DNA from 4 places in the Corynebacterium canis genome. Region 2 is predicted to be linked to each of the others. Evidence: riboswitches for the same ligand, from Rfam matches in the RefSeq annotation. Region 2 holds a riboswitch; each other region holds the start of a gene.
What was found. Region 2 has a riboswitch for cobalamin ahead of CCANI_RS05745 (FecCD family ABC transporter permease). Riboswitches for the same ligand answer to the same signal wherever they lie in the genome.

Region 1 (7,748 bases), 960 kb from region 2:
ATTCCATAGTTTACGCAGGTCAGAGGCAACCTTTTCCGCCACCGGGGTGAGCGTGTCCTTCTTGCTCAGCGGCAGCACCGCAACCTTGATCGGGGCAAGGCGGCGGTCCAGCTTGAGCACCACGCGCTTATCCACGCCGCCCTTGGCATTCGGCGCTTCGTCCTCATGGTAGGCGTCGCACAAGAACGCCATCAGGGCGCGGGTAAGTCCGAAGGAAGGTTCGATCACCCAGGGAACGAAGCGGCTGCCGGTGGTTTGGTCGAAGTAGCTAAGGTCTTCGCCGGAGTGTTCGATGTGGCAGCCGAGGTCGTAGTCGGTGCGGTTTGCCACACCCATGAGCTCGCCCCACTCGCCGCCGGGGAAACCAAATCGGTATTCGAAGTCGATGGTGCCCTTGGAGTAGTGAGCGCGCTCCTCTTCCGGAACATCGAATTGGCGGAGATTCTCTTCCTTGATGCCAAGGTCGATGAACCAGTCTTGGCAGGCGTCCACCCATTCCTGGAACTTTTCGTCCGCATCTTCGGGGGCGACGAAGTATTCGATCTCCATCTGCTCGAATTCGCGGGTGCGGAAGATAAAGTTACCGGGCGTGATCTCGTTGCGGAAGGACTTGCCCACCTGCGCGATACCGAACGGTGGTTTCATACGCGCGGTGGTCATCACGTTTTTGAAGTTGATAAAGATGCCTTGCGCGGTTTCGGGGCGCAGGTAGTGCAGGCCCTGCTCGTTGTCCACGGGGCCGAGGAAGGTCTTCATCAGCCCGGAAAATAGTTGGGGCTCGGTCCACTTGCCCGGCTGGCCGGTCTCGGGATCGTTGACATCCGCCAATCCGTTCGCCGGCGGGTGGCCGTGTTTGGCCTCGTAGGCCTCCAACAGGTGATCCACGCGGTAACGCTTGTGCGTGTACAGGGATTCCACCAGCGGGTCGGTAAAGGTTTCCACGTGGCCGGAGGCGACCCAGACCTGGCGGGGCAGGATAATAGAGGAATCGATTCCCACCACGTCGGCGCGGGCCTGGACGAACGTCCGCCACCACTGCTTCTTGATGTTCTCCTTCAGCTCCATGCCCAAGGGACCATAATCCCAAGCTGAGCGAGTGCCGCCGTAGATTTCGCCACAGGGGTAGACCAATCCGCGGCGCTTACAAAGATTCACCACGGTATCGATGACGGATTCATTCGCCACTGAACTCTCACAACTCCTCAATCGAGTCAAAGCCTTCGCCCGCGCGATTCGCGCAGCACAAAGCCTCCAATAATCCTTATGCCCGCCTGGCTGACGGGCATTCGATGACGGCTAAGGTCACACATAACCTTAGCGCGTCACGCAAATTACCAGCCATCTGGGGGTTGAGTCAGGCTGTACACGTGCTGTTACAAAACTTTCTTCACACTGTTATCTTCCCTAGGTGTTACCAGTTTTCCCCGAAGTCACGCCATAGAAAACGCCTATTAACCTGCGAAGTTTGCCCACTGAATGGCCTACACGGCAATCGCTTGAACAGCGCTTTTTCATTATGATGCCGCTTAATGGGGTAGCATTGTGGCAAGAATCCCACACACGTCTCATGAAACTACGGTCCTTGAAGCCACCGCCATGTGGACATCTGGAAGGAGCCTGGACATCATGGCTGTACACAATGAATCAATTATGCCGAAGCTCGGCGTACGCAGCACTCGCCAACGCGCTGCTGTTGTCAATGTCCTCCGCGAACTCGACAACTTTGCGTCCGCGAAAGAAATCCACCAAGCCCTCACAGAACGCAAACACAAGGTCGGTCTCACCACCGTCTACCGCACGCTGCAATCGCTTGCGGATATTGATGCCGTCGACGTGCTCCACATGGCCAGCGGGGAATCCCTCTACCGGCAATGCACCTCCGACGAACACCACCATCACCTTGTGTGCACCGGCTGCGGGACCACCGTGGAAATCGACGGCGGCCCCGTAGAGCGGTGGGCGCACAGCGTGGCGGACGAGAACGACTTTCAGCTCACCGGGCACACCGCCGAAGTTTTCGGTTTGTGCGCCCAGTGCCAGCATTCCCCCATCTAGGCAGTGATGGTGGCCCGCACCTCATGCGCGGCCGCAACCAGATTCTGCAAGCTGGCCGTGGTTTCCGCCCAGCCGCGTGTCTTGAGCCCGCAATCCGGGTTCACCCACAGCAGGGCCGGATCCACATGACGCACCGCCTGTGTGAGCAAATGTTCGATCTCCGCTTCGGATGGCACCCGCGGCGAGTGAATATCCCAAATCCCAGGGCCAATCCCCAGGTGGAAGTTGTGCTGGGCCAGCGCCTGCAGCACCCCCATGCCGGCCCGCGAGGACTCGATGCTGGTCACATCCGCGTCAAGATCGAGAATGGTATCGATCAGCTCCGCAAACTGCGAATAGCACATATGTGTGTGGATCTGCGTGCTATCCGCCACGCCCGAAGTTGCCAACCGGAAGGCGCCGGTCGCCCACGCCAAGTAGGCGGGCTGATCCGCCACCCGCAGGGGCAGCAGCTCCCGGATCGCGGGTTCGTCCACCTGTATGAATCGCGCACCGGCAGCCTCTAGATCGGCCACCTCGTCCCGCAGCGCCAACGCCACCTGATCGGCGGTTTCCGAAAGCGGCTGGTCATCGCGCACAAACGACCAGGCAAGCATGGTTACCGGGCCGGTGAGCATGCCCTTGACGGGTTTCTCGGTAGCCCGTTGCGCGACCTCGAACCAACGTACGGTCATCGGGGCAGGGCGGGAAACATCACCGTACAGAATCGGCGGCCGTACGCAGCGCGAACCATAGGATTGCACCCACCCATAATCGGTGGCCGCGTATCCGTCCAGCTGTTCGGAGAAGTATTGGACCATGTCGTTGCGCTCGGGCTCGCCGTGCACCAATACATCCAAACCGAGCTCTTCCTGCGCTCGAATAACTGCGCGAACTTCCGCGACCATTTGGGAATCGTATTCGGCCGCCGAAATCACCCCTTGGCGCAGCCGAGCGCGGGCGCTGCGGATTTCCTTGGTCTGCGGGAACGAACCGATCGTGGTCGTCGGCAGCACGGGTAGCTCGGGGCGCGGCCGCTGATCGAACGGGGTGCGGCGCCGATCAGCCTCCGTTACCCCACGCACACGATCGCGCACCTGTTCGTTGTGGATGCGCGGCGAGGTGCGGCGTTCCTCCCACACCCGCGCGGAAAGCTCCACCAACGCCTGATCTTCCGGCCGCGCCGTGCCCCCGAGGAGCCGCGCCAGCGTGCCCACCTCGTCGATTTTCGACGCCCCGAACGCCAACCAGCGACGAAGCTCGGCGTCCAGCGCGGTTTCCGGCTCCAAGGAATAAGGAACATGGAGCAACGAGCAGCTCGTGCTCACGGCGATCGGGCCGCGTTGCTGGAGCGCCTCCAATTGTTCCTTGGCGCGCCGCAGGTCAGTGCGCCAGACGTTGCGCCCATCGATCACACCTGCGACCAGCAGCTTGGTGCCATCCCATGCGGGCACGGGATCGGCGGCGGAGGTCACAAGGTCTACGGCTATCCCAGCGACCGGGGTGCGTTGCAATAATTCCACGGCGCTATTGCCATCGCCGAAATACGTGGCTACCAGCAGCCGGACCTCCGTGGCCCCGGCCAACGTCTCGTAGGCTGCGATAATTGCGTCATTATGTTCGATGGGAACATCGAGCATAAGGGCGGGCTCATCAAGCTGGATCCAGCGCACCCCAGTCGCGGCCAATGCGCCGATAAGTTCGACATACGCCTGGGTCAGCGAAGGCAGCAAGTCGCTGAGCTCGGCAGGCGTGAGCGGGCGCGGCGCCTGGCCCTCCGCCACTCGGCGCGCGAGGCGCAGGAAGGTGTAAGGGCCGATCAATACCGGGCGAAACTCGGGGCCCGCGATGCCATCGAGCAAGAGTTCGGGGTGGGCGCTAAAGCTCACCTCGGACTCCAGTTCGGGGACGATGTAGTGGTAGTTGGTGTCAAACCACTTGGTCATCGCCGCAGCCGGGTGCTCGGCCGTGCCACGCGCCGTCGCAAAGCACGCCGCAAGCAGCTGCTCGACGGAGGCGTAGGTGTCGGGTGTGGTGAAGCGCGCCGGCAATACCCCCAAGGCGGCGGTCATATCGAGCATTTGATCGTACAGGCTGATGCCCAGCCACGGAACGCTGTCCAAGCCCGCGGCGCGCAATTGTTCGGCGTAGGCGGCGTTGAGTTCGCGGGCGACGGCCCACGGCGTGGGGCCCGAAGTGTTCCCGGCCCAGTGCGATTCCAACGCATGTTTGAGCTCGCGATTGGGTCCGATGCGGGGTGGCGACGCAACGGTCGCGCGGAAATTGTAGGTAGTCACGTTGTCTGATCCTCGTCAGCGTAGTGGGGTGAACGCGTTGCGGCAGAAGTACCGCAATCGCGGCGCGCTGCAGGTATTCGGACTCGTGAGCGAAAAGCTAGTACCTAATTGCCACAGCTTCCCATCGCGATCGACAGTGCTGGCTCCGTATTCGGGGTGGCGTTCGGATTTCTCACATACCGCTGCGGGACAGTCCTGGATTCGCACCAGATTCCCTTGAAGTACGCGGGGGCATACAACAGCGCGCACCTCACATTAGAATATAGACCAAGCTGTCTGTCAACCGACGGCTACACCGAACGCCCTACCTAATGCGTAGGTGACCGCCGCCGCGCCCAAACCAATGGCCAACTGGCGCAGGCCACGCCGCCACGGAGACGCCCCCGACAGCACACCCACGATGCCTCCAGTGAACATCAGTGCGATGCCCACGAGCACGCAAGCCAGCACACCAGCAACCAATTGATCCAGGCCAAAGAAGAACGGGATCACCGGCACCAATGCGCCCGTGCCAAAGAACATAAAGCTCGACACCGCCGCCGACCAGCCGCTGCCCACTACGTCCGCATCCTCGCTGGTCGCGGGCTCGTCCTCGGTGATCACGGATTCGGTGGTCATGCCGGTGGCCTTAAGCTCCGCAAACACCCGGCGCGCCTTGACCTCGGCGTCCTCTTCGGACATGCCGCGCGCCCGGTACACCAAGGCCAGCTCGTTGGCGTCCACGTCCAAGCGCGGCACCTCGGAGGAGGTTTCCGGATCCGGCGTCGAAGCGTCCAACAGCTCCTTTTGCGAACACACGGACACATACTCCCCCGCGCCCATGGATAGCGCGCCGGAGAGCAAACCGGAGATGCCCGTGAGCAGGATCAACCGGTTATCCACCCCGGCGGCCATCACACCGAGCACCAGCGCGAGGTTGCTCACCAGGCCGTCGTTCGCGCCGAACACGGCCGCGCGGAAATTGCCGGACATTTCTTCCCTGCCGCGAGCGGCCAAACCGCGCACGATTTCGGCGTGAATCCGCTCGTCTGCGATCATTTGTGCGGTGGCGTCTTCGTCCTTGGCGTACGGCGTCCGCGTCTCCGCCGATTGCATCAGCGCCAAGGTGAACACACTGCCGAATCGTTTGGCCATAAAGCCCATGCACAGGGTGGACAGGTCGGGCCGCTGCGGCATGCCCACATGATTGCCCAAAAGCCGCCGCCAGTGTTCCTCGTGGCGGGACTCGGCGTCGGCGATGGCCAGCAGGATGTCCCGCTCGGTGCCTTCCTTGCTCATGGCCAGCTCGCGGTACACCGCGGCTTCCGCTCGTTCGTTCGCCAGGTAGCGTTGCCACCGGCGGATTTGCTTCCTCGTGGGTTCGGTCATTTCACTCCTCCGAAGCGGCGATCTCGGCGCGCATATTCTTCCACCGCCGCGTAGAGGTCCGCGGCCGTGAAGTCGGGAAACAGTTTGTCTTGGTACACCATTTCTGCGTATACGGACTGCCATACGAGGAAGTTAGAGGTGCGTTTTTCGCCGGAGGGTCGCAGGAATAGATCCACATCCGGCATGTCGGGTTCATCGAGAAATTGTGCGAAGCTCTGCTCGGTGATGTCGTCGGGGCGCAGGGTGCCCGCAGCGGCCTGCCGAGCGATCTCCCGCGCGGCGTCGATAATCTCCGCGCGGCCGCCATAGTTTACGCACATGGCCAGCGTCATTCGGGTGTTGTCTTTGGTGAGCTCCTCGGCCGCCTCCAGCTCGCGGATCACGGCGCGCCACAATCGGGGCCTGCGCCCCACCCAGCGCACTCGCACACCTTTTTCATGGAGCCCGTCGCGCTGACGCCGCAATACGTCGCGGTTAAAGCCCATGAGGAAGCGCACTTCGTCGGCACTGCGCCGCCAGTTTTCCGTAGAGAACGCATACGCGGACAGGTAAGGAATGCCTAAGGCTAGGCAGGCGTCTACAACATCAAGCAGGACGGCCTCACCGCGACGGTGTCCTTCCGTGCGTTTCAGCCCGCGTTCCTGCGCCCACCTGCCATTTCCATCCATTACGAGGGCGATATGCCGGGGGAGGAATTCAGCGGGAATCTGCGGCGGAATGGAGTTCACCGTGCCTATATTACCGTGCTACGACACCGCCCCCTGATCGTGGACATCAAGCGAGGCAATCACACGTTCGAGGTGCCAGTGGAGATGTGTGCGGGTAAGCCGATGCGCGTCGCCCGCCACCTGTGCGCTTATCGACGCCCCGCGCACCGCGTCCCAGTGATCGTGCGCGAGCCACCACATCAGGCGCAAGCTTGATTCCGGAACTTCTATCGAACCCGGGGGTCGGCACGCCACGCACACCGCCCCGCCGGCGCCGGGGTGAAACGCATGGTGCGGGCCCGGCCTTTGGCACTGGGCGCAATCGAACAGGCTTGGGGCCCAGCCGGAATGCTCCATCGCCTGGAGCAGGAAGGCATCGAGGACGAGGGTGGGGTCGTCGGCGCCGCAGCAGCGCTCGAGGGTGGTGAGCGCGGCGTCGAAAAGCCACGGGTCCTCGACATCGGAAAAGCACATACGTTCGGCCGCTTCGAGGGCGGCGCAGGCGGCGGTATAGCGTTCGTATTCGCCGATAACCCGGCCGTAAAAGGTCAGCGTGTCCGCGCCCGTGATCGTGTACAGGGAACGCCCCGGATACAGCTGCACATTGAGCTCCACGAATGGCTGCAGGCGCGAACCGAACCTACTTTTGGCTCGGCGCACCCCTTTGGCCACGCCGCGCACCAGCCCGTGATGGCGGGTGAGCAGCACGATCACGCGATCCGCCTCCCCGAAATCGTAACTACGCACCACCAAGGCGCGATCGCGGAAGCTGGCGCGGCGCACTTAGAACCCTAACCGGCCCAGCGCTTTCGGATCCGACTGCCAGTTCTTGAGCACCTTGATGCGCAAATCCAGGTACACGTTCTGGCCCAGGAGTTTGATTATCTCTTTGCGGGCGTTGTGAATAATGCGGCCCATGCGGCGGTTATCCTTGCCCATAATGATCCGCTTTTGGCCAGCGCGTTCGACATAAATCACGGCGTGGACATCGAGCACCCCTTCGCGGTCCTGGCTGGGCAAGACCTCATCGATCTCCACCGCGACGGAGTGCGGCAGCTCGTCCTTCAGGCCGCTCAACGCCGCCTCGCGGATCAGCTCGGCCATACGTGTGTTCGCATCGTCGTCGGTCACGTGATCGTCCGGGTAGAACTTCGGGCCCTCCGGAAGCAGGGACACCATCACATCGATCAATACGTCCGTTTGTTCGCCCTTGACCGCGGATACTGGTACCACCTCGCACTCGCCGCCGAGGAGTTCATGCAGGGCCACCAGCTGCTCCGCAACGGCATCCCTAGAAACGGTGTCCACCTTGGTGACCACGCCCATGAGCTTGGTTTTCGGC
Region 2 (7,748 bases):
AACGGTACTGCCAATGAATCCGGCGCCGCCGGTGACGAGGACCTTCATTCGGTGCTCCTTCGCACTATGTGGGGACTTCAAACAATTCCGATGTTACTCACAGACAGCGCGAAAGGTATGAAGAGTGCTAGTTTAATATCGATCCGATGATCGTCCCCACATCGCCCAAGTGTTCGACTTCGCTGGCGAGGAAGTCCGGTCCGCCCGGCCGCCCAATCACCAGCACCAGGGAAGTGCCATCGATCGGGGTCGCGGCCAATGCCGAATCCAACATGGCCCAGCCCGCGGGAACCCACGGATCATGCTCGGGGGTTAACACGCAGGCGGCATCGATATGAATCGCGGGCGAGGACCCATCGTCCGCCGGCGCGGCGGGGGAGGCCGCGATCCGACTCGACCCATCCGCAACGTCTAGTACGATCCCCCAGCCGGAGGTCATGGTCCGCGGGATCACGGTCACCAGCTCCTGCATTGCGCGCCGCACATCGCGCCGATGCGTGGCCACTGCGGCCAGCATTTCGATTTGCCCGCGCCTATCCACGGTGCCGGTAAACGGGCGAATGGAATCCACCTCCACCCCGGGGAGCTGCTGCGCCGCCGTAATCAAACTATCGGGGAGTTTGCTGGTGGGCAGTGTAACCACAATGTCATCGATCACCGTGCCGTCCGGCGCGTGGTGCACCACGTCTACCGATTGAATATTGCCCTCTACCACTCCGAACGCATCTGCTAATAGGCCGAGGCTTCCCGGCACATCCGGTAGGACAACGCGGATCAGGTAGGACATGGTTCAGTACTCTCCTTTGGCCGAGCATGGACGAATTACCTTTATGTTCTTGAACGCTTTGCAGGTCAGAATAGTTCCCGCGCATAATTCGACGGCGCGGGCCCTTATGGCCGACGCCGCCAACGCTTGCGTTAAGCTGAGTGAATCAGACACCCTAATCAAGAAGGGGATACCCGTGCCTGAAATTTCCCGCGATGAGGTCGCCCACCTCGCCCGCTTGGCTCGCCTTGCTCTCACTGCGGAAGAACTCGACCAATTCGCAGATCAGATCGATGGCATTATCGCCCATGTGAGCGCTGTGGGGCAGGTCGCAGCTGAAGGGGTGGAGCCGATGAGCCACCCGCACTCAATCCACACCACCATGCGTGCCGACGTCGTGGAACCCACCCTCACTCCCGAACAAGCTCTCGATCAGGCCCCGGAAGTGGCCGAGCAACGTTTCGTCGTACCGCAAATCTTGGGGGAATAATGACCAATTACCTTGTCGGTTCCAATGAACTCACGCACCTTACCGCCGCCGAACTCGCCGCAAAGATCCACACCGGCGAGGTCAGCTCCGTGGAGGTAACCCAGGCGCATCTCGACCGCATCGCCGAGATCGACGCCGATATTCACGCGTTTTTGCACGTCGGTGCGGCGGAAGCGTTGGCCGCTGCCCGCGACGTCGATACGCGTTTGGCCGCTGGTGAGGCACCAGCGTCCCCGCTGGCCGGGGTTCCGCTGGCGCTGAAGGACGTGTTTACTACCACGGACGCGCCCACCACGTGTGCTTCGAAAATCCTTGAGGGCTATATTGCGCCGTACGACGCCACCGTAACCAAACGTATCCGCGAAGCCGGCATCCCCATTTTGGGCAAGACAAACATGGACGAGTTCGCTATGGGTTCGTCAACCGAAAACTCTGCCTATGGCCCCACCCGCAACCCGTGGGATTTGCAGCGCACCGCGGGCGGTTCGGGCGGCGGTTCCGCGGCAGCCTTGGCCTCCGGCGAGGCACCCTTGGCGATAGGCACGGACACCGGCGGTTCGATCCGGCAGCCGGCCGCGCTGACCAATACGGTGGGCGTAAAGCCGACGTATGGAACCGTTTCCCGCTACGGTTTGGTCGCCTGCGCTTCCTCCCTTGACCAGGGCGGCCCGACCGCGCGCACCGTCCTTGATACCGCCTTGCTCCACGAGGTTATCGCTGGTTATGACCGTTTCGACGCCACGAGTGTGGACCGCCCAGTCGCCCCCGTCGTGGCCGCGGCGAAGGAGGGCGCGAGCGGGGATCTGCGCGGCGTGCGCGTCGGCGTGGTCAAGCAATTCGACCGTGAAGGCTATCAGCCTGGCGTCCTCGAACAATTTCACAGGGCGGTCGCCCAGCTGGAGCAGCAGGGCGCCGAAGTCGTGGAAGTTGATTGCCCGCATTTCGACGACGCGCTGGCGGCGTACTACCTCATCTTGCCGTGCGAGGTTTCCTCGAACCTGGCTCGATTCGATGGTATGCGCTATGGCCTGCGGGTCGGCGACGATGGTTCGCGTTCCGCCGACGAAGTGATGGCTATGACGCGCGCCGCTGGGTTCGGTCCGGAGGTGAAGCGCCGCATTATCCTGGGTACGTACGCGCTTTCGGTTGGCTATTACGATGCCTACTATCTGCAGGCGCAGCGCGTCCGCACGCTGATCGCCCGAGACTTTGCAAATGCGTACGAGCATTGCGATGTGCTGATTTCCCCGACTACTCCCACCACGGCCTTTAAGCTGGGCGAAAAGGTGTCCGATCCGCTGGCGATGTACAACTTTGACCTGTGCACGCTGCCGCTGAACCTCGCCGGCCTGTGCGGCATGTCGCTGCCCGCGGGCCTCGCGCCGGACACGCAGCTTCCGGTGGGCCTGCAAATCATGGCCCCCGCGTTTGCCGATGACCGCCTCTACCGCGTCGGCGCGGCGTTCGAGGCTGGCCAATAAGAAAAGGGGCCCGCTGTGGGCCCCTTTGTACGAGTATTCAGTTATGACAGTCCAAGCAGGGAGAAGAACTGGTCCAACTGGGCCGTAACATTGTAGGAAAGCATCCCGGGCAGGCTGTTGAAGATGGTCGAACCGGTGTAGAAATCGGAGCCGATGAACGCGGCGGACCCAGCGACGGAATCGTTCACAATGTCAGAGCTGGTGGGTGGGGTCATGTGGCTTTTCCTTTTCTCGTATTCAGTGAAAATCGTGCAAAAGTTTCAGGCGCCCTCCCTACATCAAGGGCTGGCGATTATTGATTCTAGGGTTCGATCGCCCAAATCTACAATCGGAAATATAAATCCTCTCTGTGTCTATGTCGTGTCTCCTTACGTATTCGAATTCCGCACAACAACGTTTCGCCCCCATTTTTTGGGGCTAGGATATGACGTAATCCAGCGGAACGAGGAATTGCGCGGCCACGCTATAGGAAAATAGCGGCATAAGATCGGAGAGGACCTGCACCCCGTGGGCGAATCTCCCCGGTGAAAACAATTCGCCCACGCCGTACGATCCGATATTCATAAGATCGATGCTGGACGGGACCGCAACGCCCACAGGATGTGCTTCATTTGGCATGGTTGTCTCCCTTTTCGGATCGGTTTGCTAATTTCATGCTAGCCGATCCTGAAATAATGGGAGCAAAACTATCCAATTAGGTGCCTTTCACATTCAGCACCTGGCGCAGCTTGTGTTTGATTTCCACAAGCTCTTTCGAATCGGCCATGACTTGGTCGATATCCTTGTACGCGTCGGGGATTTCGTCCACCCACGCATCGCCGGGCCGATACACGATGCCTTCCATGCGCGCGGCGAGGTCCGCCTCGGTAAAACGCCGGCGCGCTTCGGTCCGCGAGTATCGACGCCCCGCCCCATGCGGCGCCGAGTTTAGCGCGGGCGCGAAGCCCTTGCCCTCCACCACGTAGGATGCGGTTCCCATGGATCCGGGAATCAGCGCCAAGGCACCCTCGTCCGCCCGGATGGCTCCCTTGCGGGTTAGCCACACGTCGCGCCCGAAATGGTGTTCCTTTACCGTGTAGTTGTGGTGGCAATTGATGCGCTGCTGTTCCACCACGGCCTGCCCCATAAAGGCGGCGAGGCAGCGGGAGAACCGATCCATCATTTCTTCACGGTTCAGGAATGCGAAGTGCTGCGCCCAGTGGAGATCTCGCAGGTAGGAGTCGAATTCTGGGGTGCCTTCGACGAAGTAGGCGAGGTCCGGATTGGGCAATGGAACCCACCATTTCACCATATTGGCCTGCGCGATATCGATGTGTGCGCGGGCGATTTTGTTTCCCACGCCGCGGGAGCCGGAGTGCAGGAACATCCACACCATGTCTTCCTCGTCGAGGCAGAGTTCGATGAAATGATTCCCGCCGCCGAGGGATCCCAGCTGCTGCCGCCAGTTCGGTGAATGCTTCAGGTTCACGTCGTTTTCCCGTGCCAGGGCGTCCAATTCGCGGCAGCGTTCGTCCGCCGAGGGTTCCAGCTGCCACCGATTGTATTTCCCGGGGGAGAGCGGGATCGCGCGGATGATCGCATCGCGCAGCTTGGTCAGCTCCTTGCCTTCCAGGTCGGCGGCGCGGAATTGGGTGCGCACGCCGATCATGCCGCAGCCGATATCCACGCCGACGGCGGCGGGGATCACGGCGCCGATCGTTCCGAACACAGTGCCTACGGAAGATCCGAGGCCGGTGTGTGCGTCGGGCATGAGCGCTACGTGCGGGTATACGAACGGAAGTTTGGCGGTATCTTGCGCCTGCGCGACGGTAGATTCCTCGATTTCGCTGGCGAAAATATGTACCTTTGGCCGGTGATTATTGATGTCTGCGATACGGGATCGCAGGTTTCGAGCCATGGGTTTCCCCTTTACTAATTGCGGCGGGGACATAAAAAATCGCCCCCGCCAGAAATGAATCCTGACTGCGAGGCGTTAACGAGCTCGTTGGTCAACAACCCCACAGGAAATGACGCGATGGCAGCTGATTGAAGCGTTGCATGACACGTCCTTTCGTTTCTGTAGCGGGTTTCTGACCAAAACAATCAATAGCACATGGAGAATTTCCTGCCCACGAACGGGGGTGCTAGCGGGCGTCGGAAAGCAAGTGCGCGGCGCCGGCAACTCCGCTGGTCACGGCGAGCACGGAGGGCCATGCACCAATCTTTTTGGCCAGCGGGTGGGACACGCCGAAAGCCGCAATATACGCGGCGGTCAACCCGGTTGCCAGCGGCAGGCCGCCCTTGTCATACCAGCTGCGTGCGGCCCAAATGCCCGCGGCGGTGAGGAGTGCGCCACCGATCGGTCGGACGCCGGTTTCGCGGGCGGTGAGCCAACCCCCGATCAGGCCCGTGGCTACTACAGGTGCGGTACGTACTTCGGATGCATTTTTGAACTTCATATCGCACTAATTTACCTGTTTTGCTCGTTTGAACTTGCGGTGGGATACAATTCTTACCGTCAGTGAGCTGGTCAAGGGAATCTCGGTGTGAATCCGAAACTGGCGCGCAGCGGTGATTGGGTACTACCCCCAAAATGGGATATACCACTGGCCTTGTGAAGGCTGGGAAGGTGCTTTGGGGGTGGGGTGATCCAACGAGTCCGAAAACCTGCCGGCTCTTCGCTGAGTCTTCGCCACGTCCGCGTTCGACGTGTCGGAGCAATGTTGAAGGAGTTCCGTTTGTCCGGGACAGGTCTGCGTCGAAGTCTGTTCACGGTGGCGCTGTTCGTGCTGCTGCTGGTTTTGATCGCGGTGAGCTTTGTCATCTCATTGACGTTTGGTTCTGTGGATTACGCCAGTGAGGCGGTGTGGGACGTGGTATGGGCCCGTCTCAATGGCGGAAAAGGTCCTGACCAGGCAATTGATTCCATTGTGTGGGAGTTGCGTGTGCCTCGCGGGCTGCTCGCGCTGATCGTGGGCGCGGGCCTTGCGCTCGCGGGCGTCGCTATGCAAACGCTCGTGCGAAACCCGCTTGCGGACCCGTACTTGCTCGGCGTTTCCGCGGGTGCCAGCGTCGGCGCCACTGCCGTCTTAACGTTCGGCATGCTGTCCTCGCTTGGCTTGTACGCACTTTCGGGTGGCGCATTAATCGGCGCCCTCGTCGCCACCGCCACCGTGTATGCCATCACGATGGCCCAAGGAGGCTTAACCCCGCTGCGCTTGATCCTTTCAGGTGTGGTCCTTTCCTCGGCGTTTTCGGCCATGGCGAGCTTCCTTGTGTTCAAGGGTCCGGACGCCCGCGCCGCCCAAGGCGTCATGTTCTGGATGCTCGGTTCCGTGGCCGGTGCGCAATGGAACAAGCTTGCGTTGCCGTTCGCCATTGTGATTATCGGAGGGATCGCATTGATGCTGCTCTCCAATCAATTAGACGCCCTCGCCGCAGGCCCTGACACCGCCGCCGCCCTTGGCGTTCGAGTGGGTGTGCTACGCCAAGCGTTGTTCTTTATCCAGGCGCTTTTGGTCGGCGCGATGGTCGCCGTGGCGGGCGGCATCGGCTTCGTTGGTTTGGTGATTCCGCACCTAGCGCGCATGATGGTCGGTTCCCTGCATTGGCGGCTGCTTCCTATTTCCATGGCCACGGGCGCACTCTTCTTGCTGTGGGTGGATGTGATCGCACGTATTTCCGCACCGCCGCAGGAGATTCCATTGGGTGTGGTCACCGGCGTCTTGGGTGCGCCATTGTTCCTTGTGTTGATGGGCCGCGGCCGCTACCACTTCGGAGGTCAGAACTGATGTTCGTAATTGATGACGTCGCGTGCGGCATCGGCAAGGCCACCATCGTCCGCGGCATCACCTTCACCGTGGAACGCGGCACCATGACCGCCCTCGTCGGCGTCAACGGCGCAGGCAAATCCACATTATTGCGCGGGCTCGCGGGCATTACCTCCCTGCACGCCGGCTCCGTGCTTCTCGACGGCGCGCCCGTCCACGCCATGCGCCCGCGTCACCGTGCCCGCCAAATGACGCTCGTGGGGCAGGAGGAATCCCCACCCGGAGATCTGACTGTTTCCGAAATGGTGGCTCTGGGGCGCCTGCCCCACTTGAAGTCCTGGCAGCTGGGCGGCAGAGAGGAGCGCCGCATTGTTGCGGAATCCCTGGAATTGGTGGGTGTTGCGGACTTGGCCGATCGCCCTTGCGATCAGCTGTCAGGTGGCCAACGCCGCCGCGCCCTTTTAGCACGTGGGTTCGCACAGGGCACGGACCTGGTGCTGCTTGATGAACCCACCAACCACCTAGACGTGCACCACCAGTTGCATTTGCTGAAGGTGCTGCGCGAATCCGGCCGCACCATTTTGGCCACGATTCATGACCTAGACCTTGCCGTCTCTCACTTCGACCAGGTTGTGGTGCTTCACCAGGGCACCATGCTTGCGGCGGGTGCGCCGGAGGAAGTGCTGGTCCCAGAAAACCTGCGTCGCGTTTTTGATGTGCAGGCGATGCTCGCGAAACTTCCCGAGGCTACGCGCACGCATCTCATCGTCGATTCACTCTAAATAAGGAGAAACCCATGAAGAAGTACACTTTGGCATTGCTTGCCAGCTCCGCATTGCTGCTGTCGGCTTGCGGCGAGTCCACGTCCCCCAGTACGTCTGCCGCCGCGGCTGGTGGGGTTACCGTAGAAAACTGCGGCCAGGAAGTCACCTTTGAAAAGGCCGATAACCTGTTCGTTAACGATGGAAATATCATTTCCATCGTGTTGTCCGCTGGCGCCCAAGACAATATCAAGTACGTCAGTTCGGTCCAGCGCGACGTGGATATCCTCGGCGCAAAGTACGGCAAGGACGTTATCGCTGGCCTCGAAGATGTGGCCAAGCAATACCCCTCCCTCGAAGAGGTTGTGAGCAAGCAGCCCGATATTTTCGTCGCTGGCTGGAACTACGGTTTCAATGAAGGCAAGAACCTCACCCCGGATTCGCTGAAGGAACAGGGTATTGATTCCTATATCCTCACCGAGTCCTGCCGCCAAGAGGGCA
Region 3 (7,748 bases), 1.3 Mb from region 2:
CCGCGTCACCACCACACCAGCTATTTCATTCACCAGCACAGCGACCATGCACAACCATGGCCAGGTTACCCCATTCGGACACCCTCGGATCAACGCTCAATTGACAACTCCCCGAGGCTTAACGCAGCCTTTCACGTCCTTCATCGGCTCAGCATACCAAGGCATCCACCGTGTGCCCTTCCAACACAACAACACACACAAACAATAAAGATGCTCGCGTCCACTATACAGTTCCACAAACAACACCAAAACAACCACAACACACACCCCAACCAACCCAACAAACACATCAGATCAATCAGAACATGCATATATCTGTGCCTGCCCCAGACACCCAACAGCGCGCCACGAATGCCCCATCATCATCAACCAACCACAACCATCAAGTAGTAACCAACAGTTTGGAAGTCCACCTGGAAAAAACAAAAAACAAAACAGTGCTGCACACATATTCAGCGGCCACCACCTACAGCAACCACCACACACAGCACCACACAAAAAAGCTCCTTAGAAAGGAGGTGATCCAGCCGCACCTTCCGGTACGGCTACCTTGTTACGACTTCGTCCCAATCGCCAATCCCACCTTCGACCACTCCCCCCAGCAAACGCTGGTTAGGCCATGGGCTTCGGGTGTTACCAACTTTCATGACGTGACGGGCGGTGTGTACAAGGCCCGGGAACGTATTCACCGCAGCATTGCTGATCTGCGATTACTAGCGACTCCGACTTCATGGGGTCGAGTTGCAGACCCCAATCCGAACTGAGGCCGGCTTTCAAAGGGATTCGCTCCACCTCACGGTCTCGCAACCCACTGTACCGACCATTGTAGCATGTGTGAAGCCCTGGACATAAGGGGCATGATGATTTGACGTCATCCCCACCTTCCTCCGAGTTGACCCCGGCAGTCTCTCATGAGTCCCCACCATCACGTGCTGGCAACATAAGACAAGGGTTGCGCTCGTTGCGGGACTTAACCCAACATCTCACGACACGAGCTGACGACAACCATGCACCACCTGTATACAAGCCACAAGGGAAACACCATCTCTGGCGCGATCCTGCATATGTCAAGCCCAGGTAAGGTTCTTCGCGTTGCATCGAATTAATCCACATGCTCCGCCGCTTGTGCGGGCCCCCGTCAATTCCTTTGAGTTTTAGCCTTGCGGCCGTACTCCCCAGGCGGGGCGCTTAAAGCGTTAGCTACGGCACAGAAGTCGTGGAAGACCCCCACACCTAGCGCCCACCGTTTACGGCATGGACTACCAGGGTATCTAATCCTGTTCGCTACCCATGCTTTCGCTCCTCAGCGTCAGTTACTGCCCAGAGACCTGCCTTCGCCATCGGTGTTCCTCCTGATATCTGCGCATTTCACCGCTACACCAGGAATTCCAGTCTCCCCTACAGCACTCAAGTTATGCCCGTATCGCCTGCACGCCCGAAGTTAAGCCCCGGAATTTCACAGACGACGCGACAAACCACCTACGAGCTCTTTACGCCCAGTAATTCCGGACAACGCTCGCACCCTACGTATTACCGCGGCTGCTGGCACGTAGTTAGCCGGTGCTTCTTCTCCAGGTACCGTCACCAAAAAAGCTTCGTCCCCAGCGAAAGAGGTTTACAACCCGAAGGCCGTCATCCCTCACGCGGCGTCGCTGCATCAGGCTTGCGCCCATTGTGCAATATTCCCCACTGCTGCCTCCCGCAGGAGTCTGGGCCGTATCTCAGTCCCAATGTGGCCGTACACCCTCTCAGGCCGGCTACCCGTCGACGCCTTGGTAGGCCATTACCCCACCAACAAGCTGATAGGCCGCAAGCTCATCCCACACCAGCCCCCAAAACAGAAGCCTTTCCACCATGACACACAAAAGCATGGTCCTATCCAGTATTAGACCCAGTTTCCCAGGCTTATCCCAAAGTGCAGGGCAGATCACCCACGTGTTACTCACCCGTTCGCCACTCGAGCACCCCAACCAAAGCCAGGGCCTTTCCGTACGACTTGCATGTGTTAAGCACGCCGCCAGCGTTCGTCCTGAGCCAGGATCAAACTCTCCACAAAAACAAAATCAGCTTAAATGAAAAGCCAAACCCCAACAAAAAACAAACAACCAACAAAACAATCAGTTGTCCAAAAAAACAAAAACAAAACAGTTGAAAAACCAATCCCAACCATCCCACTGCGACCAGCCCAAAGCCAGCTCACGAAGCACAAACCCCGCCAGCAACCAAACCAACCACAACAAAACAGCCACAACCAGCCAACAACAACAAAACAAACATGACACACTATCGAGTTCTCAAACAACACAGCCAAACCACAACCAAAACCAACAAGGACCCCGCCGCGGTGACTCGAACCAATCTACACACCCCACCACAAACCAACAAACCCGCAGGTCAGAAGCGTAGTTGCGGTAGGGTGCGGCGTCGATAAGCGGGCTAGACGCGCTCCACCTTTGCGCCCACCGAGTTCAGCAAGCTGACAAAGTGCGGGTAGCCGCGGTCGATGTGGAAGACGTCATGAACCTCGGTCACGCCGTCCGCACACAACGCCGCCAGCACCAGGCCGGCGCCCGCGCGGATATCCGAGCTCCACACCGCCGTAGAGGACAATTGTTCGACGCCGCGCACGCTCACGTGGTGGCCATCGACGGTGGCGTCCGCACCCAGGCGCTGCATTTCATCCACGAAGCGGAACCGGGATTCGAACACGTTCTCGGTGATTACGCTGAAGCCTTCGGAGACCGCGGCCAGGCCAATCGCCATCGGCTGCAGGTCCGTGGGAAAGCCCGGGTAGGGCAAAGTTTGATGGTCCACAGCCACGGGACGCTTGCGCATCTGCACGCGGAACCCCGTTTCATAGGCGTCCACCTCCGCGCCGGCGGACTTCAGCTTTTCCAAGGGGAGGTGCAGCAGCTTCGGCGGCACCCCCACCACTGTGAGGTCGCCGCGTGTCATGGCCGCCGCATACGCCCACGTGCCTGCGACGATGCGGTCCCCCACCACTTTGTGCGTGGTCGGATGTAGTTTCGAAACCCCCGTAATCGTAAGCACGTTCGAACCTGCACCTTCGATCTTCGCACCCATCTCGTTCAGCATTTCGCACAGGTCTACGATCTCGGGCTCGCGCGCGGCGTTATCCAGCCGCGTCACCCCCTCCGCCAACACCGCGGCGGTAAGAATGTTTTCGGTGGCCCCCACGGAGGGGAAGTCCAGCCGGATCTCCGCGCCGGTAAGCTTCTCCGCCTCCGCCACCACGCAACCGTGGTGAATGCGGGTGGTAGCGCCCATTTTCTCCAGGCCGCTTTGGTGCATATCCAAAGGTCGGCTGCCAATTGCGTCGCCGCCAGGCAAGGCGACCTTGGCGCGCCCGCACCGCGCGGTCAGCGGCCCGAGCACACACACGCTGGCGCGGAATTGCCGCACCGCATCGAAGTCCGCGTCGCTGCGCAGCTCCGCCGGGGTTTTGATATACACGGATGTGCCGCGGATAAATACTTCGCACCCCAACCCCTCAAGAACCGCACGCATGAGCGCAACGTCATCGATTTCGGGGCAATTATGAATGGTGGTTACGCCCTCCGCCAATAACGCCGCCGCCATCAGCTTCAGCACGCTGTTTTTCGCGCCAGAAACCTGCACCGTGCCCTGTAGCCGCGCCCCACCGGTTACCAAAAAACGTTCTTTCACCCCTCCTACACTAGTAGCGTGAATGTATGGCTGTGCATTTAACAAAGATTTACACACGCACAGGTGACGACGGCACAACCGGCCTCGCCTCCTTTGAACGCGTTCCCAAAGACGACCCGCGCCTCGTCGCCTACGCCGATTGCGACGAAGCGAACAGCGCAATAGGACAAGTGCTCGCATTAGGCGCCCCCTCGCCCGAGGTTGCGGCGGTCCTTCGCCGCGTGCAAAACGAGCTGTTCGACGCAGGCGCAGACCTAGCGACCCCCGTGGAAGAAAACCCCAAGTACCCCCCGCTCCGCATCGAACAAGCGTACATTGATCGCCTCGAAACGGATTGCGACCACTTCAACTCTGCACTACCGAAACTATCCTCGTTCATCCTCCCCGGTGGCACCCCCGCATCCGCCCTGCTGCACACCGCACGCACAATCGTTCGTCGCGCCGAACGGGCGTCCTGGGCCGCAGTCCGCGCGTTCCCCGAAACCACGACCACCCTGCCCGCAAAATACCTCAACCGCCTCAGCGACCTCCTGTTCATCCTCGCCCGAGTCGAAAACAACGGCGAAGACGTTCAATGGGTGCCCGGCGGACAACGGTAACGCTTATCGACGCCGCGGGGGTGGCGGGGCGTCGATAAGCCCCCGGTTACGGCAATGCGCCGATCCGTCGAGCTGCGTTTACCGCCTCATAACGGGTGTGCGCGCCCAGCTTGCGCATCACGGAACGCAGATAGCTCTTCACGGTTTCGGCGCCAATGCCCATCTCCTCGGCCGCCTCCACATTGGTGTGGCCCAGCGCCACGCACGCGAGCACATCCAACTCGCGGGCGCTCAACTTCGTGGTTTGCTTCACGCGCACAGGGGTAACCATCTGGTCGCACAGATCTTCTAACTCCTTGCGGAGGTCATCGTCGCCCACGCGGTTGGCCAACATTCGCAACTTCGAATGCGTGGAACGCACCTGCTCCCACTCCGCGCCGTTCATCACGCGGCCGGACTTCAACGCCCCAGAACGGCCACCATCGGCGCGCCGGAACGCCGCATTCACGGCGAGATCCTGCTCGAGGCTACGGGCCGTCATGGTGACCTCTTCGATGACCTTATCGCCCAGCCGCACCGGCGAATGCACGCCCACATACAGCACGCCGCGAACCTCGCGCTGCACGATCACTGGGACGGCCACGATAGAAAACAGGCCTTCATCCTGAATGACGTTGTCATACTCGTGGCTGATCACATTGGCGCGAGTGTAATCGCTCACGCCCACGGGACGGCGAGTGGTCATCACCCGGCCGCCGACGCCGCACCCAGCTTCGATGATGAGGTTCTGCAACGCCGGGGTCCGCAACCCCACCCACGCGCCGATCTGCAACCGCCCATCTGGCATCGCGGTAGCGTACATCGTCACGGGAATACCCGTCGCAGTCTTCAGCGACGTCAACGCCGCGCGAATCGCATCCTCATCGTCCTTGATGCGCTGAGAATCCACACTTACCTCCTGCAACAATTACACGGCGTACCCGGCACGCCTGTATGTAATCGGATGCACCCTGCGCGCCGCGCGCGAACACACCCGCCTCGAACTTAAGAAAACTCTTAGAGGTGAAGTATAATGCCACAGCGGGGGTGCGCATAGCCCATTTTTCCGGAGAATTTTCGGCGACGCTGCCCACTTGGTTTTGCAATAGGGGTAACCCGCCGCCCCCTTAATCGAACATCTCCCCCTTAAAAGGTGCCCCCATATTTTTCCATTGCCTTCCAAGTTTCGCATATTATTCATGTGGATTATGGGGGTAAATTGTAGAACAACGCTGCATCTTTGCAGGTGGGTGCGCGCCGTCTCGCCGCTGGCGGGCATGCTACCAGAGAAATGCAAAACACGATTTCCGTTACGCAGCGCCCTTACTATCGCCGTTCAGTTTGAAACGATTTTCCACCATCCCGAAAACGCTTATTGAGTTTCAAAATCTCAAAGCGCGGACACAGCGTAATCAATATCACGCCGCCGGACGCCCGCAGGGCCTTGCCTCGGGCGCAAATCTTGCCCGACGGGGCGTCGAAAAGCGGTCTTTTGGAGGGGTGCGGAGGGTGTCAATCGCCCCCAATCGAACTCCCCCGCCCCACGAGCCACACGGAGACCAGCTATCCTAGAGAACGCAACCGGTCTGCCCGCGAAACTCCACCCGGAACCCCGCGCGCAGGACAACAGGGAATCCAGTGCAAATCTGGGACTGTCCCGCAACGGTAATCGGCGCACGCGCCGGAAGTCCGATACCTGCCAGTTGCGCTATAACTCCACCCCTGTTGCAGCAACGGCCCAACGCTAGGAAACGCTTCACCCCAAAAGGCGGCACCCTTTCAATTGACCCGAAGCCCCCGGCGGCAAGCTTTGCGGAAACACGGTGATGTTATAGCCCGACCATGCCCGCGGATAGGCATAGTTCGGATCGCGAGGAAGCCCGCGTGCACGCGACGCCTCGGCTTGGGCCCGCCCCTTCGGACCGTTCCCGCCCAGCCAAGCCCTCCTCGCGAGGTGCGCCCGAACGCCTTCCCGCGGGCATGTTCTTTTTGGTGGGGGATGGGGCGTTCTTTTTGGTGGGGGATGGGGCGTTCGTTTTGGTGGGGGATGGGGCGTTCTTTTTGGTGGGGGACGGTGCGGCGTGACGTCGCTTTAGTTTGCGTAGCGCTTGGCGTTGGGTTGCGCCGCGCATCGCAGAAACGGCCGCGAAAACCCTTCTCAGCTGCGGCTTTGCTGCGCGCTTACCCAGTGACAAATCTGCCTCAGGCAGATCTGACCTGGCGGATTCGGCGTCCTGCGGAAATGCCGTCACTCGGTGGCCGGCGTGTCGAATCTGCCTGGGCGCGAAGCTCGGCCAGCCACTTCAACCCCTCCACATCACACCGCCAATGGGTTGTGTGCAACCGCCGACCTGGGGCTCGTCTTTCTATTCTTCATTCGGGGGTCTAACGAAGAAATTCAGGACGAATCTGGCCCAAAAACGCTGTGTAGAATCTCGCGACCTTGGTAACACTCTGTGCCATCACCTTGGTAACAATCAGTATCATCACCTTGGTGACAACCAGTAGCATTACCTTGGTAACGCGCGAGCGGGTAGTTAATCCTCTAGTTCAGCAGCGGCGGTGGGGTGTTGTTGTAGCCATTGCTGCTGTCGTTTGAGAAACCACGGCGGGGCCTCGTGGAGGTACGCGCCGATGATTTTCCAAAGGGGTACGGTGGCGCCGATCGGTTCGCCGAGCACGTTTAGTGGCAGTGGGATTCGCAGGACCATGACGCCGTCGACGGAATCGAATAGCGCGTATTCATCGTCGGTGTGAACGACGTAGTAGTGCTTATCGGTAAGCCGTTTGGGGATATTGATGTAGTACCCCGCGAGCGCGAAACGTGGTCTGGACGAGGGTTTGATGTACAGCATTGCTGGATCCTGGTCGAGGCCATCTGCAGCGCTGGGGGACTCGCTCGAACGGGCCTGCCGGTATTTTTCAATCTCTGCAGTCAATTGCTCCTGGGTGATGGGCTCGCCGCTACTAGGGCGGTGTTCGATGCTGTCCCAGGCCTGTTTCGGGGTCATACCCCCGAGTGCTTGATGCCTCCGCTTGTTGTTGTAGTACTCCCGGTATTCACTGAGCAATTCCTTCAATTTGGCCTCAGTACTGGGCTTGTGCGCATCAAGGAACTTCACCAAGGTTTGATGGGAGCGTTCGTTTTTGCCTTGAGTTTGGGGATGATCCGCCCGGCCAGTAATGGCCTCACAACCCTTGACGGCAAGAAACCGATGCAGCGCAGTGATCCGGCCCCGGCGAATCTGATTAAACGCGCCACCATTATCGCTCAGCAATTGGCGCGGTACCCCATAGACACGGATCGCGTTAACTACACAGTTCAACGCATCTGCCCCATTTTCCGGCTTGGTGCCATACGTAGTACCCACATCAAATCGGGTTGCATCATCGATGAGCTGGTAAATCGTGATCACAGTGCCCGCCGGAGTAGCGAGCCGATAGGAAAACGCATCCAGCTGCCACAACTCCATGGCACAGGAT
Region 4 (7,748 bases), 1.1 Mb from region 2:
GCGGATGGTCCGCCGAACACCTCGCAGGAGGTATCCACTTTGGATACGTCTTTCAAGATGGATGGATGGAATTCCACGTCCCTGAATGCCTGCCGGGCGCGGTTCATCGAGATCTCGTCGTCCGCGGCACCGTCGGTGTAGTCGAAGGCCGCCGCCGGCGTGCGCCGCTTGGCGATCTTGCGGAGGTCATCGATCGTTTGTGCGTCTTGCAGGCGGGCGCGCTTCAGGTTGAGGTCCAGCTTTTTGAACTTCAGTAGCTCAAAGATTTCATTCGGGTTGGGTAGTTGCCGTTTGACGTGAGCCATCGGGTTCCTTCCTTCGATGTATGTATGGGGTGAGCCGAAAGGCCCACCTAAAAACCCTGTCCATGACAGGATACCCTTACCTAAATCAATTAGGTATGTGATTTGCTTGTTAACCGCCCGAACTCCACGATTCCCGTGGCACATCACGCTTCATTTGCCCAAACGTTCGAGGGCACAGGCGACGGCGCCGCCGGTAGCGCGTGTGAAACAGGTAGCAGAATTTGGATAATTACCCTAAAATGTGCTGCAACCCACTGACTAAAGCATGGTTGGTTGTCTAGCGTAGATGTATGGCAACAGTTGCAGGCGAAAACCGCGGTCAACAGCAGGAAATCGAAGATAAACACGCACCGCCATCCTGGCTGAAGTGGGGTCTGATGTTCGCGGTCGGCGTCGGCTGCTATGTGTATTTTTCGCAATTTTGCAGGCGCCCCCAATCGGCCGTCCTATCGCTTCCGACCAGCGAAAACAAGCCCGCGTTGCCCACCCCGATTGCGTTTTGCGAACCTGTTTCGCTTGTCGACGTCGCGCCTGCCGCCCCCGCCGAACCCGCCGACTCGGCCGCACAGATTGCGGAGCCTGCGGCGGAAGATGACCCCGTCGATGAGGGGAAAATCAATATCAATACCGCCACGTTTGACATGCTGGATAGCCTGCCCGGCGTGGGTACCGTGACTGCGCACGCCATCGTGGAGTACAGGGAAGCCCACGGTGGTTTTCAAAGCCTTGATGAGCTGCGCAAGGTGCGCGGCATCGGGCAGGAGAAATTTCGCTGGTTGGAAAGCTTGGTGACCATCTAGCGCAATACCTCATTCGCGCCCCGAAGGCAAGGTTTTTGCGGTTGCTAATGCCGTGGCCTGTGGATAACCTACCAAATTCCACAGGTTTGCTCAGCGGGTTGCTTCAAACCCTGTTGCCGCTGGTCATTTGCGGTTAGCGTGCGGGGTATGGGTACGAATACACGCGATCGGTTAAAGGAATTTACGGCTCCCACCGGCGAGGAAGAGCTGTTGGATGTGGAATACCCCACACCGCGGCTTGGGGTTTCAATAAAGCAGGCGGTGATATTGGGCGTCGTTTTGGTCGCCGGGCTGGTGGGCTACGTGTTGTGGTCCCGTCCGGCCCTTACCTCCGCCCCTGAACAGGCGTTTCCTTCCGCATTGATGGCCTCCACCGCGGCGGCCGCCCCGCCGAGCGAGGCGGTGGTTTCCGTGGTGGGCGAGGTGGAACGCCCTGGTCTTGTCACGTTGGCGCCGGATGCGCGCATTGCGGATGCCTTAGCGCACGCTGGGCCCAAGCCGGAGGCGAACATCCTTGCGGTCAATCAGGCGCAGAAAGTTACCGACGGGATGCAGATCGTGGTGCCTCCGCAGGGGCAACCGGTCCCCATCCCAGGGGCACCCGGGGCGAACCCCGCCGTCCCCGGGTCGGGCTCCACAAGCCTCAACACCGCCTCTGCGGAGGAATTGCAACAACTTCCCGGAGTGGGCGAAAAGACCGCGCAGGCGATTATCGAATTCCGCGAGGCGCACGGAGGGTTCGCCAGCGTCGATCAATTGCAGGAGGTGAAGGGGATTGGATCCGCCAAGTTTGAGCAGGTAAAAGACCTTGTCACGCTATGAGCGAGCTCCGCCTCGTGCCATTGGCGGCGCTCTTGTGGGCCGCCACCGCCATGGTGGTGCTACGCCACCCCGGCGTGGCGATCGCACTGGTAATCGCATCTTCTCTCGGTGCAGTGGCGCTGCGGAGCTTCGGCCAAGCGATCCTCTTGGGGTGCGGCGGAAGCGTGGCTACGGTGATCTCCCAGCTGCGTGTGCGTGCGGTGGGCGTCGATACGCCGGAACGTCTGCGTGGTGTGATCGCCGATCATCCCAAACGTCTGAGCGATGAGTTATGGCTGCTCAAGGTCGATGACCAAGGCTACCCGGTGACGCTGCCCGTGCTGTTTCGCGGGGCTGCGCCCCCAGCGGCCGGTGCGACCGTGGAGGCGACGGTTCAGGCGCGGCCGAGCGAGCGCGCCGGGTTGGTTGCGGAGTTGCTGACGGCGCGGGATCTCACCGTTGTGGCGCCGCCGCAAGGTTGGCAGGCGATCACGGGCCACGTGCGCCATACATTCGCTCAAGCTTCCGAATTTTGGTTGGGGGCCGAGGCGCGTGGGTTGGTGCCTGGCATGGTGCTCGGCGATACGAACATGCAATCGGAGGCGGACCGGCACCTGTATATCGAAACGGGGCTTTCGCACCTCACGGCGGTCAGCGGTTCCAATGTTGCGCTGGTGGTTACCATCGTGTTTACCGCCGCGCGTTTGCTCACACTTTCGCCTCGTGTGCAGGTGTTCGCGGCGGCGGTCGCGCTGATCGGATTCCTAGGGCTTGTGGGGCTGGAGCCGAGCGTGTTGCGCGCCGGGGTGACCGGTATGGTCGGCTTGCTTGCGGTGATAAATAGTTCGAAAATGCAACCGATTCATGGCTTGAGCCTTGCGGTGTGCGGCCTTGTGTTGTGGGATAGCGACCTCGCCGTGCAATACGGTTTTGCCTTGTCGGTTGCGGCCACCGGCGGGATAGTCGCCTTGCAACCCCTGCTGGTGCCTGCCCTTGCGCGCGTAAGTCTGTTCGGACGCAGAATGCCGGATGTGGTGGTGCGCGCGCTCGGGGTGGCGATCGCGGCCGACGTGGTGACCGCGCCGATACTCGCGATGGTGACCGGCACGATCCCGCTGGTCTCCGTATTGGCGAACATACTTGCGGCCCCCGTGGTGGGTGTGATTACCGTGTTGGGGTTGGTCGCGGTGGGCTGTTCGTTATTGCCCGGCGGTTTGGAATCAATTGCGCTCTTTCTCGTGGAGCCGTGTGCGCGGTGGATTCACTTGGTGGCGGTGACCTTGCACGGGCCGCAGCTGAGCGCGCCGGTATCCTGGGTGCTGCTCGGCAGCGCGTGGATCGTATACCTGTTCTATCGAGGGTGGGGGCGCTGGGTGCTTGGCGGGGCCGCTGCGGCGACGCTGGTGTGGCTGCTGCCCGGGGTCCCGCTGGGGGATCGTCCGGAGGAAATCCCGCTCCATCAGCTCAATGTGGTAACCGAACAAAAGATCGGCGGCGATTATGAGCCACCCGCGGGGACCGATGCGGTGGTGGTGCTCGATGGCGGCGGGAAGGCCCGCGACCGCCCGACGCGTACCAAAGGCGGAGTTCCGGTGCTGTACCCGAATCGTGACGGGGAGGTGGCGCTGTATAGCGATGGCACACAACATGCGCGCGACGGCAGATTTTAGTGCACGTGTTTGATGCGATGAATTCGGGTGGTGAACGTGTCCCTAATGTGCGTGTGGAGTACTGACTTGTTTGTTTATATTCGTTACAATTGATGTTAAGAACGGCGTTCCGGATGTTTTGGCGTTTATCTGCAGTGCAGTCATTGCCTTCCAGAGTCGCTCGGCGTCGAGGTTCGTTGAAAAAAGGAGTGGGCCGTGATTTTCGCAGCTGATTCAAGCGCCAGATTACGGGAAGAAAGGGCGCTTAAATGGTTATGCGTAGTTGCGCTTGCACTCACCTTGGTAATGAACATCATTGCAAACACCCTGCGCATCGGCGGTTTCACCACGGGTGAGGTTTCCGAGCGGTACGTCAACTATTTCACGCCGGCTGATTTTACCTTTTCCATTTGGATCGTTATTTACGGGCTTCTTATATGCTATGTTGCGTACCAATTTTCGCCGATTCGGCGGCGCCTGTTCTCGCTGGTGGACAAGGATATTTTTCTCCGAATTGGAGTGCTATTTATCGCTACTTGTCTGATGAATATCGGCTGGATTCTCGCCTGGCATTATCGCGCCATTGACGCCTCATTGCTTTTGATTATTGCGCTATTTGTAGTGCTTTCGATGATTGTCCGCCAAGTGCACAAGGCCACTTATGAGGAGCGTTCCACGGCGGACTATTGCTGCGTCGTGCTGCCGTTTATGGTGTACTTCGGCTGGATCACCATCGCGGTGATAGCCAATGTGAAGGCGTGGCTGGTAAGCATCGGCTGGCATCCGCTGTTTGAAAACCAATCGTTTTGGCTTGGCGCGGCGTTGTTCGTGGGGCTGAGCATGGGCATTTGGAATTCGGTGTATCTGCGTGATTTGGCGTATTCGCTGGTGTTGGTGTGGGCAGTGTTCGGCATCCTAATCAAACATATTGTCGGAGACGAGGGCGTGGGTTCCCACTCCGCCATAGTCGTGCTCCTCGCGGCCACCCTCGCGGTGACGATCGCGAATGCGGTGGGCGTCGGGGTGTTGCAATACCGGCATCGCGCCTAGGATGGTCGTGTGATTGCCCCAGTTCACCTGATCGTCGGCGATGAGCCTTTCCTCGCGGAACGCACTTGCCAGGAACTCACCGCGCAGATTCGACGCCAGGCGGGCGGCGATGTTCCCGTAACTTCGCTGCGTGCCGGCGATATTAAACCGAGTGAGCTCGCAGGCCTGCTCAGCCCCTCCCTGTTTGCCGAGGACCGCATTCTGGTGCTCACCAATACCGACGAAGCCGGCAAAGAACCCGCCCAATTGCTTCTCGACGCCGCGCAGCACCCCGCCCCCGGCATCTTCCTGCTGATCCGGCATTCCGGCGGCGGTCGCACGAAGGCAATGGTAAAACAATTCCGCAAGGTGGCCGAGGTCCACGAGGTCGCACAGATTTCCGCAAAGGATCGCCCTGGCTTTGTCATGGCAGAATTCCGACGGCACCGAGTGAAGGTAACGCCGGACGTCGTGCATGCGGTCCTTGAGGGCGTCGGCAGTGACCTGCGGGAATTGGCATCGGCGGTGAGCCAACTCGTTGCGGATACGGGCGGTGAAGTCACCGTAGAAAAAGTCCATGCGTATTACGCCGGGGTGGCCGAGGTCAGCGGCTTCGACATCGCCGACCTCGCCTGCACGGGGCAAACCGTCCGAGCGGTCGCCTCCACACGACGCGCCCTGCAACTCGGCATAAGCCCCGTCGTGCTGGCCGCCGCGCTCTCCGGAAATGTCGGGGCAATCGCACGCTTGTACACAACGCGCGGGGCCGTCAATACCTATCAGCTCGCGGGCGCCGCTGGCGTGCCAGCCTGGAAAGTAGACAAGATTGCCCGCATGGCTCGACGCTGGTCGGGGGACGCGGTGTCGAAAGCCGTCATAATCGTCGGGGAGCTCGACGCCGCCGTCAAAGGCCACGGCGCCGACCCCGAATACGCAATCGAAACAGCCGTGCGCGAGATCGCGGAGCTTGCGGGGTAGCGTGCGAGAAATGGAAAACCCACGCCGAATACGGCGCGGGTCACAGTGCGGGAACCTAGCGCAAAGCTAGGCAGACGCGTTTAGGCCATCTTGTTGAAGGCGCGAGCCATGCGAGACTTCTTGTTCGCGGCGTTGTTGCGGTGGAACACACCTTTGGTCACGGACTTGTCCAGGGCGCGGGAAGCAACACGGAGCTGGGTCTCCGCCGCAGCCTTGTCGCCAGCCTCGACGGCCTCGCGGAACTTGCGGATCTCGGTGCGAACAGCAGAGCGAATAGCCTGGTTGCGGACGCGGCGCTTCTCGTTGGTCTTGATGCGCTTGATCTGGGACTTAATGTTAGCCATGAAAGAAAATACCTCTTGGTCTTGATCGAATGTGATGCGACGCCTGCCAGGATTGTTAGGCGCGCGGCGCCGAGCTGCGTGTGTTGGGCGGACCCAAGGTCCTGACCGCCCGCGAACACACGCTCCTATCAAGCGAAGAACATTGGGAGTGTAGCAGGGGGAACCGGGGGAGGGCAAAGCGTTGTTGCTGCGTCACAAGCAGTTAACGTTCCAAGCGTTTTCGTTTCGATGCTTGTTTCAAAATGATACGTTGTTGATGTTGCAGTGTTCGGGAATGCCGGTGGGATTCCGGCAGCGGCCCTCGCCACTGTATGTTTTGTTGCTTCGTGTCTAGGCTCGGTGTTGGGTCAAGGTCACTGCGCCAGCGGGCGTGGGAAGGCTGAAGGGGCGCGCGGCGGGAACAGAACGAAGCCAGGAGACCGGCTGCAACCGTACACAATAATGTGGCCTGCGAGGTGTTCGGGCCCAGTGATAGAAAGAGTGACATCATGCATATTGCGGAAGGTTTCCTTCCCGCGTCTCATGCTATTGCGTGGGGAGTTGCTGCGGCGCCGTTTGTGGTTCACGGCGCCATGGCGGCGAAAAAACAGATCAAGGAGCAGCCGGAAACGGGGTTATTGTTGGGGGCTGCCGGGGCTTTTACTTTTGTGTTGAGTGCGTTGAAGATTCCGTCGGTGACCGGTTCGTCCTCGCACCCGACGGGCACTGGCCTCGGGGCGGTGTTGTTTAAGCCGCCTGTCATGGCGCTGCTCGGCAGTATCGTACTTTTGTTCCAGGCGTTGTTGCTCGCTCACGGCGGCATCACCACGTTAGGTGCGAATATCTTTTCGATGGCCATCGTGGGGCCTTGGGTGGGTTACGCCATCTGGAGGGTGTCTCGAAAGGCTGGTCTATCGGCGAGCGTCGCCATCTTCCTCGCCGCGTTTTTCGCGGACCTCTCCACCTATGTGGTCACGGCGCTGCAGCTTGCCGCCGCGCACCATGCGGCCGGCTTTGGTACCGCAGCCACGACCTTTATGGCGCTGTATGCGCCGACTCAAGTTCCGCTGGCAATCGTGGAGGGCATCGTTACCGTACTGGTGTTCCGTAGCTTAAGCGTTATCGCGACCAAGGAGCTGCGTTTGCTCGGCGTGCTCACCTCGGCGAAGGACGTATCGACGGCGCGTTCTGCGGCGTCGACAAGCACCGTAAAGGAGGGTGCAGTGCAATGAAACCTGCAACTTGGGGTCTGATCGGCCTGGCAATCATTATCGCGGCGTTTCCCATGTTCTTCCACTTCGGCGACCCCACATCCGAAGAACAGTTCGGAGGCACGGATGCTGCCGCAGAAGGCATCGTCGCGGAGCAAAATCCCGACTACACGCCGTGGTTTGAACCGCTCGTCGGCGAACTGCCGGGCGAGGTCGAATCCGGCCTATTCGCCTTGCAAGCGGCACTCGGCGCGGGCGTTTTGGGCTACGCCTTGGGCAACTACCGCGGCCGCTCCAAGGCCGTAATAGAACACGAAGCCGAAGATTCGGCGGGCGCTACCACGGCGTGAACGCACTGGAACTCGCCGCCGCGCGCAGCCGTTGGGCAGGGGTGAGCGTCGGCGAGAAAGCGACTCTGCTCCTTGGCATGACCTTTTGCGTCATCGCCTTGCCGCCGTTGCCCGCGCTGCCGCTCTTCGCCGCAGTCGTACTTGTGTGCGCATATCTCGCGCGTGTTCCTTGGCGTCTTTACGCCGGACTTGTCGCCGCCCCCGCCGCTTTTATCGCGCTTGGTCTTGGCCCGCTCATTTTTGCGATTACCACCGAGGGGATCGTGCTTATCGATGGCGGGGTGGCGCAGGCCGCCACCGTC

Region 1: another riboswitch for cobalamin. It lies ahead of metE (5-methyltetrahydropteroyltriglutamate--homocysteine S-methyltransferase); the one in region 2 lies ahead of CCANI_RS05745 (FecCD family ABC transporter permease).
Region 3: another riboswitch for cobalamin. It lies ahead of CCANI_RS11355 (hypothetical protein); the one in region 2 lies ahead of CCANI_RS05745 (FecCD family ABC transporter permease).
Region 4: another riboswitch for cobalamin. It lies ahead of CCANI_RS10420 (energy-coupling factor ABC transporter permease); the one in region 2 lies ahead of CCANI_RS05745 (FecCD family ABC transporter permease).

Annotation. Positions count from the first base shown of each region.
Region 1 is NZ_CP047080.1:2,259,425-2,267,172, forward strand. It holds gene CCANI_RS10025 (glycine--tRNA ligase) at 1-1,185, opposite strand, end outside; gene CCANI_RS10030 (Fur family transcriptional regulator) at 1,627-2,055, shown strand; gene metE (5-methyltetrahydropteroyltriglutamate--homocysteine S-methyltransferase) at 2,052-4,331, opposite strand; cobalamin riboswitch at 4,383-4,590, opposite strand; gene CCANI_RS10040 (VIT1/CCC1 transporter family protein) at 4,611-5,699, opposite strand; gene CCANI_RS10045 (isoprenyl transferase) at 5,696-6,367, opposite strand; gene recO (DNA repair protein RecO) at 6,446-7,189, opposite strand; gene era (GTPase Era) at 7,190-7,748, opposite strand, start outside.
Region 2 is NZ_CP047080.1:1,298,396-1,306,143, forward strand. It holds gene galE (UDP-glucose 4-epimerase GalE) at 1-48, opposite strand, end outside; gene CCANI_RS05710 (ACT domain-containing protein) at 128-787, opposite strand; gene gatC (Asp-tRNA(Asn)/Glu-tRNA(Gln) amidotransferase subunit GatC) at 963-1,256, shown strand; gene gatA (Asp-tRNA(Asn)/Glu-tRNA(Gln) amidotransferase subunit GatA) at 1,256-2,737, shown strand; gene CCANI_RS05725 (hypothetical protein) at 2,779-2,952, opposite strand; gene CCANI_RS05730 (hypothetical protein) at 3,155-3,355, opposite strand; gene CCANI_RS05735 (RtcB family protein) at 3,432-4,634, opposite strand; gene CCANI_RS05740 (hypothetical protein) at 4,861-5,175, opposite strand; cobalamin riboswitch at 5,227-5,405, shown strand; gene CCANI_RS05745 (FecCD family ABC transporter permease) at 5,470-6,507, shown strand; gene CCANI_RS05750 (ABC transporter ATP-binding protein) at 6,507-7,268, shown strand; gene CCANI_RS05755 (ABC transporter substrate-binding protein) at 7,283-7,748, shown strand, end outside.
Region 3 is NZ_CP047080.1:2,563,394-2,571,141, forward strand. It holds rRNA gene CCANI_RS11325 (23S ribosomal RNA) at 1-193, opposite strand, end outside; rRNA gene CCANI_RS11330 (16S ribosomal RNA) at 512-2,056, opposite strand; gene CCANI_RS11335 (hypothetical protein) at 2,073-2,279, shown strand; gene murA (UDP-N-acetylglucosamine 1-carboxyvinyltransferase) at 2,437-3,687, opposite strand; gene CCANI_RS11345 (cob(I)yrinic acid a,c-diamide adenosyltransferase) at 3,714-4,286, shown strand; gene ramA (acetate metabolism transcriptional regulator RamA) at 4,333-5,175, opposite strand; cobalamin riboswitch at 5,831-5,983, shown strand; gene CCANI_RS11355 (hypothetical protein) at 6,108-6,350, shown strand; gene CCANI_RS11360 (helix-turn-helix domain-containing protein) at 6,803-7,748, opposite strand, start outside.
Region 4 is NZ_CP047080.1:2,354,667-2,362,414, reverse strand. It holds gene CCANI_RS10455 (alpha-hydroxy acid oxidase) at 1-305, opposite strand, end outside; gene CCANI_RS10450 (ComEA family DNA-binding protein) at 596-1,105, shown strand; gene CCANI_RS10445 (ComEA family DNA-binding protein) at 1,253-1,927, shown strand; gene CCANI_RS10440 (ComEC/Rec2 family competence protein) at 1,924-3,576, shown strand; gene CCANI_RS10435 (TspO-related membrane protein) at 3,772-4,605, shown strand; gene holA (DNA polymerase III subunit delta) at 4,618-5,562, shown strand; gene rpsT (30S ribosomal protein S20) at 5,643-5,906, opposite strand; cobalamin riboswitch at 6,152-6,348, shown strand; gene CCANI_RS10420 (energy-coupling factor ABC transporter permease) at 6,395-7,117, shown strand; gene CCANI_RS10415 (energy-coupling factor ABC transporter substrate-binding protein) at 7,114-7,446, shown strand; gene cbiQ (cobalt ECF transporter T component CbiQ) at 7,443-7,748, shown strand, end outside.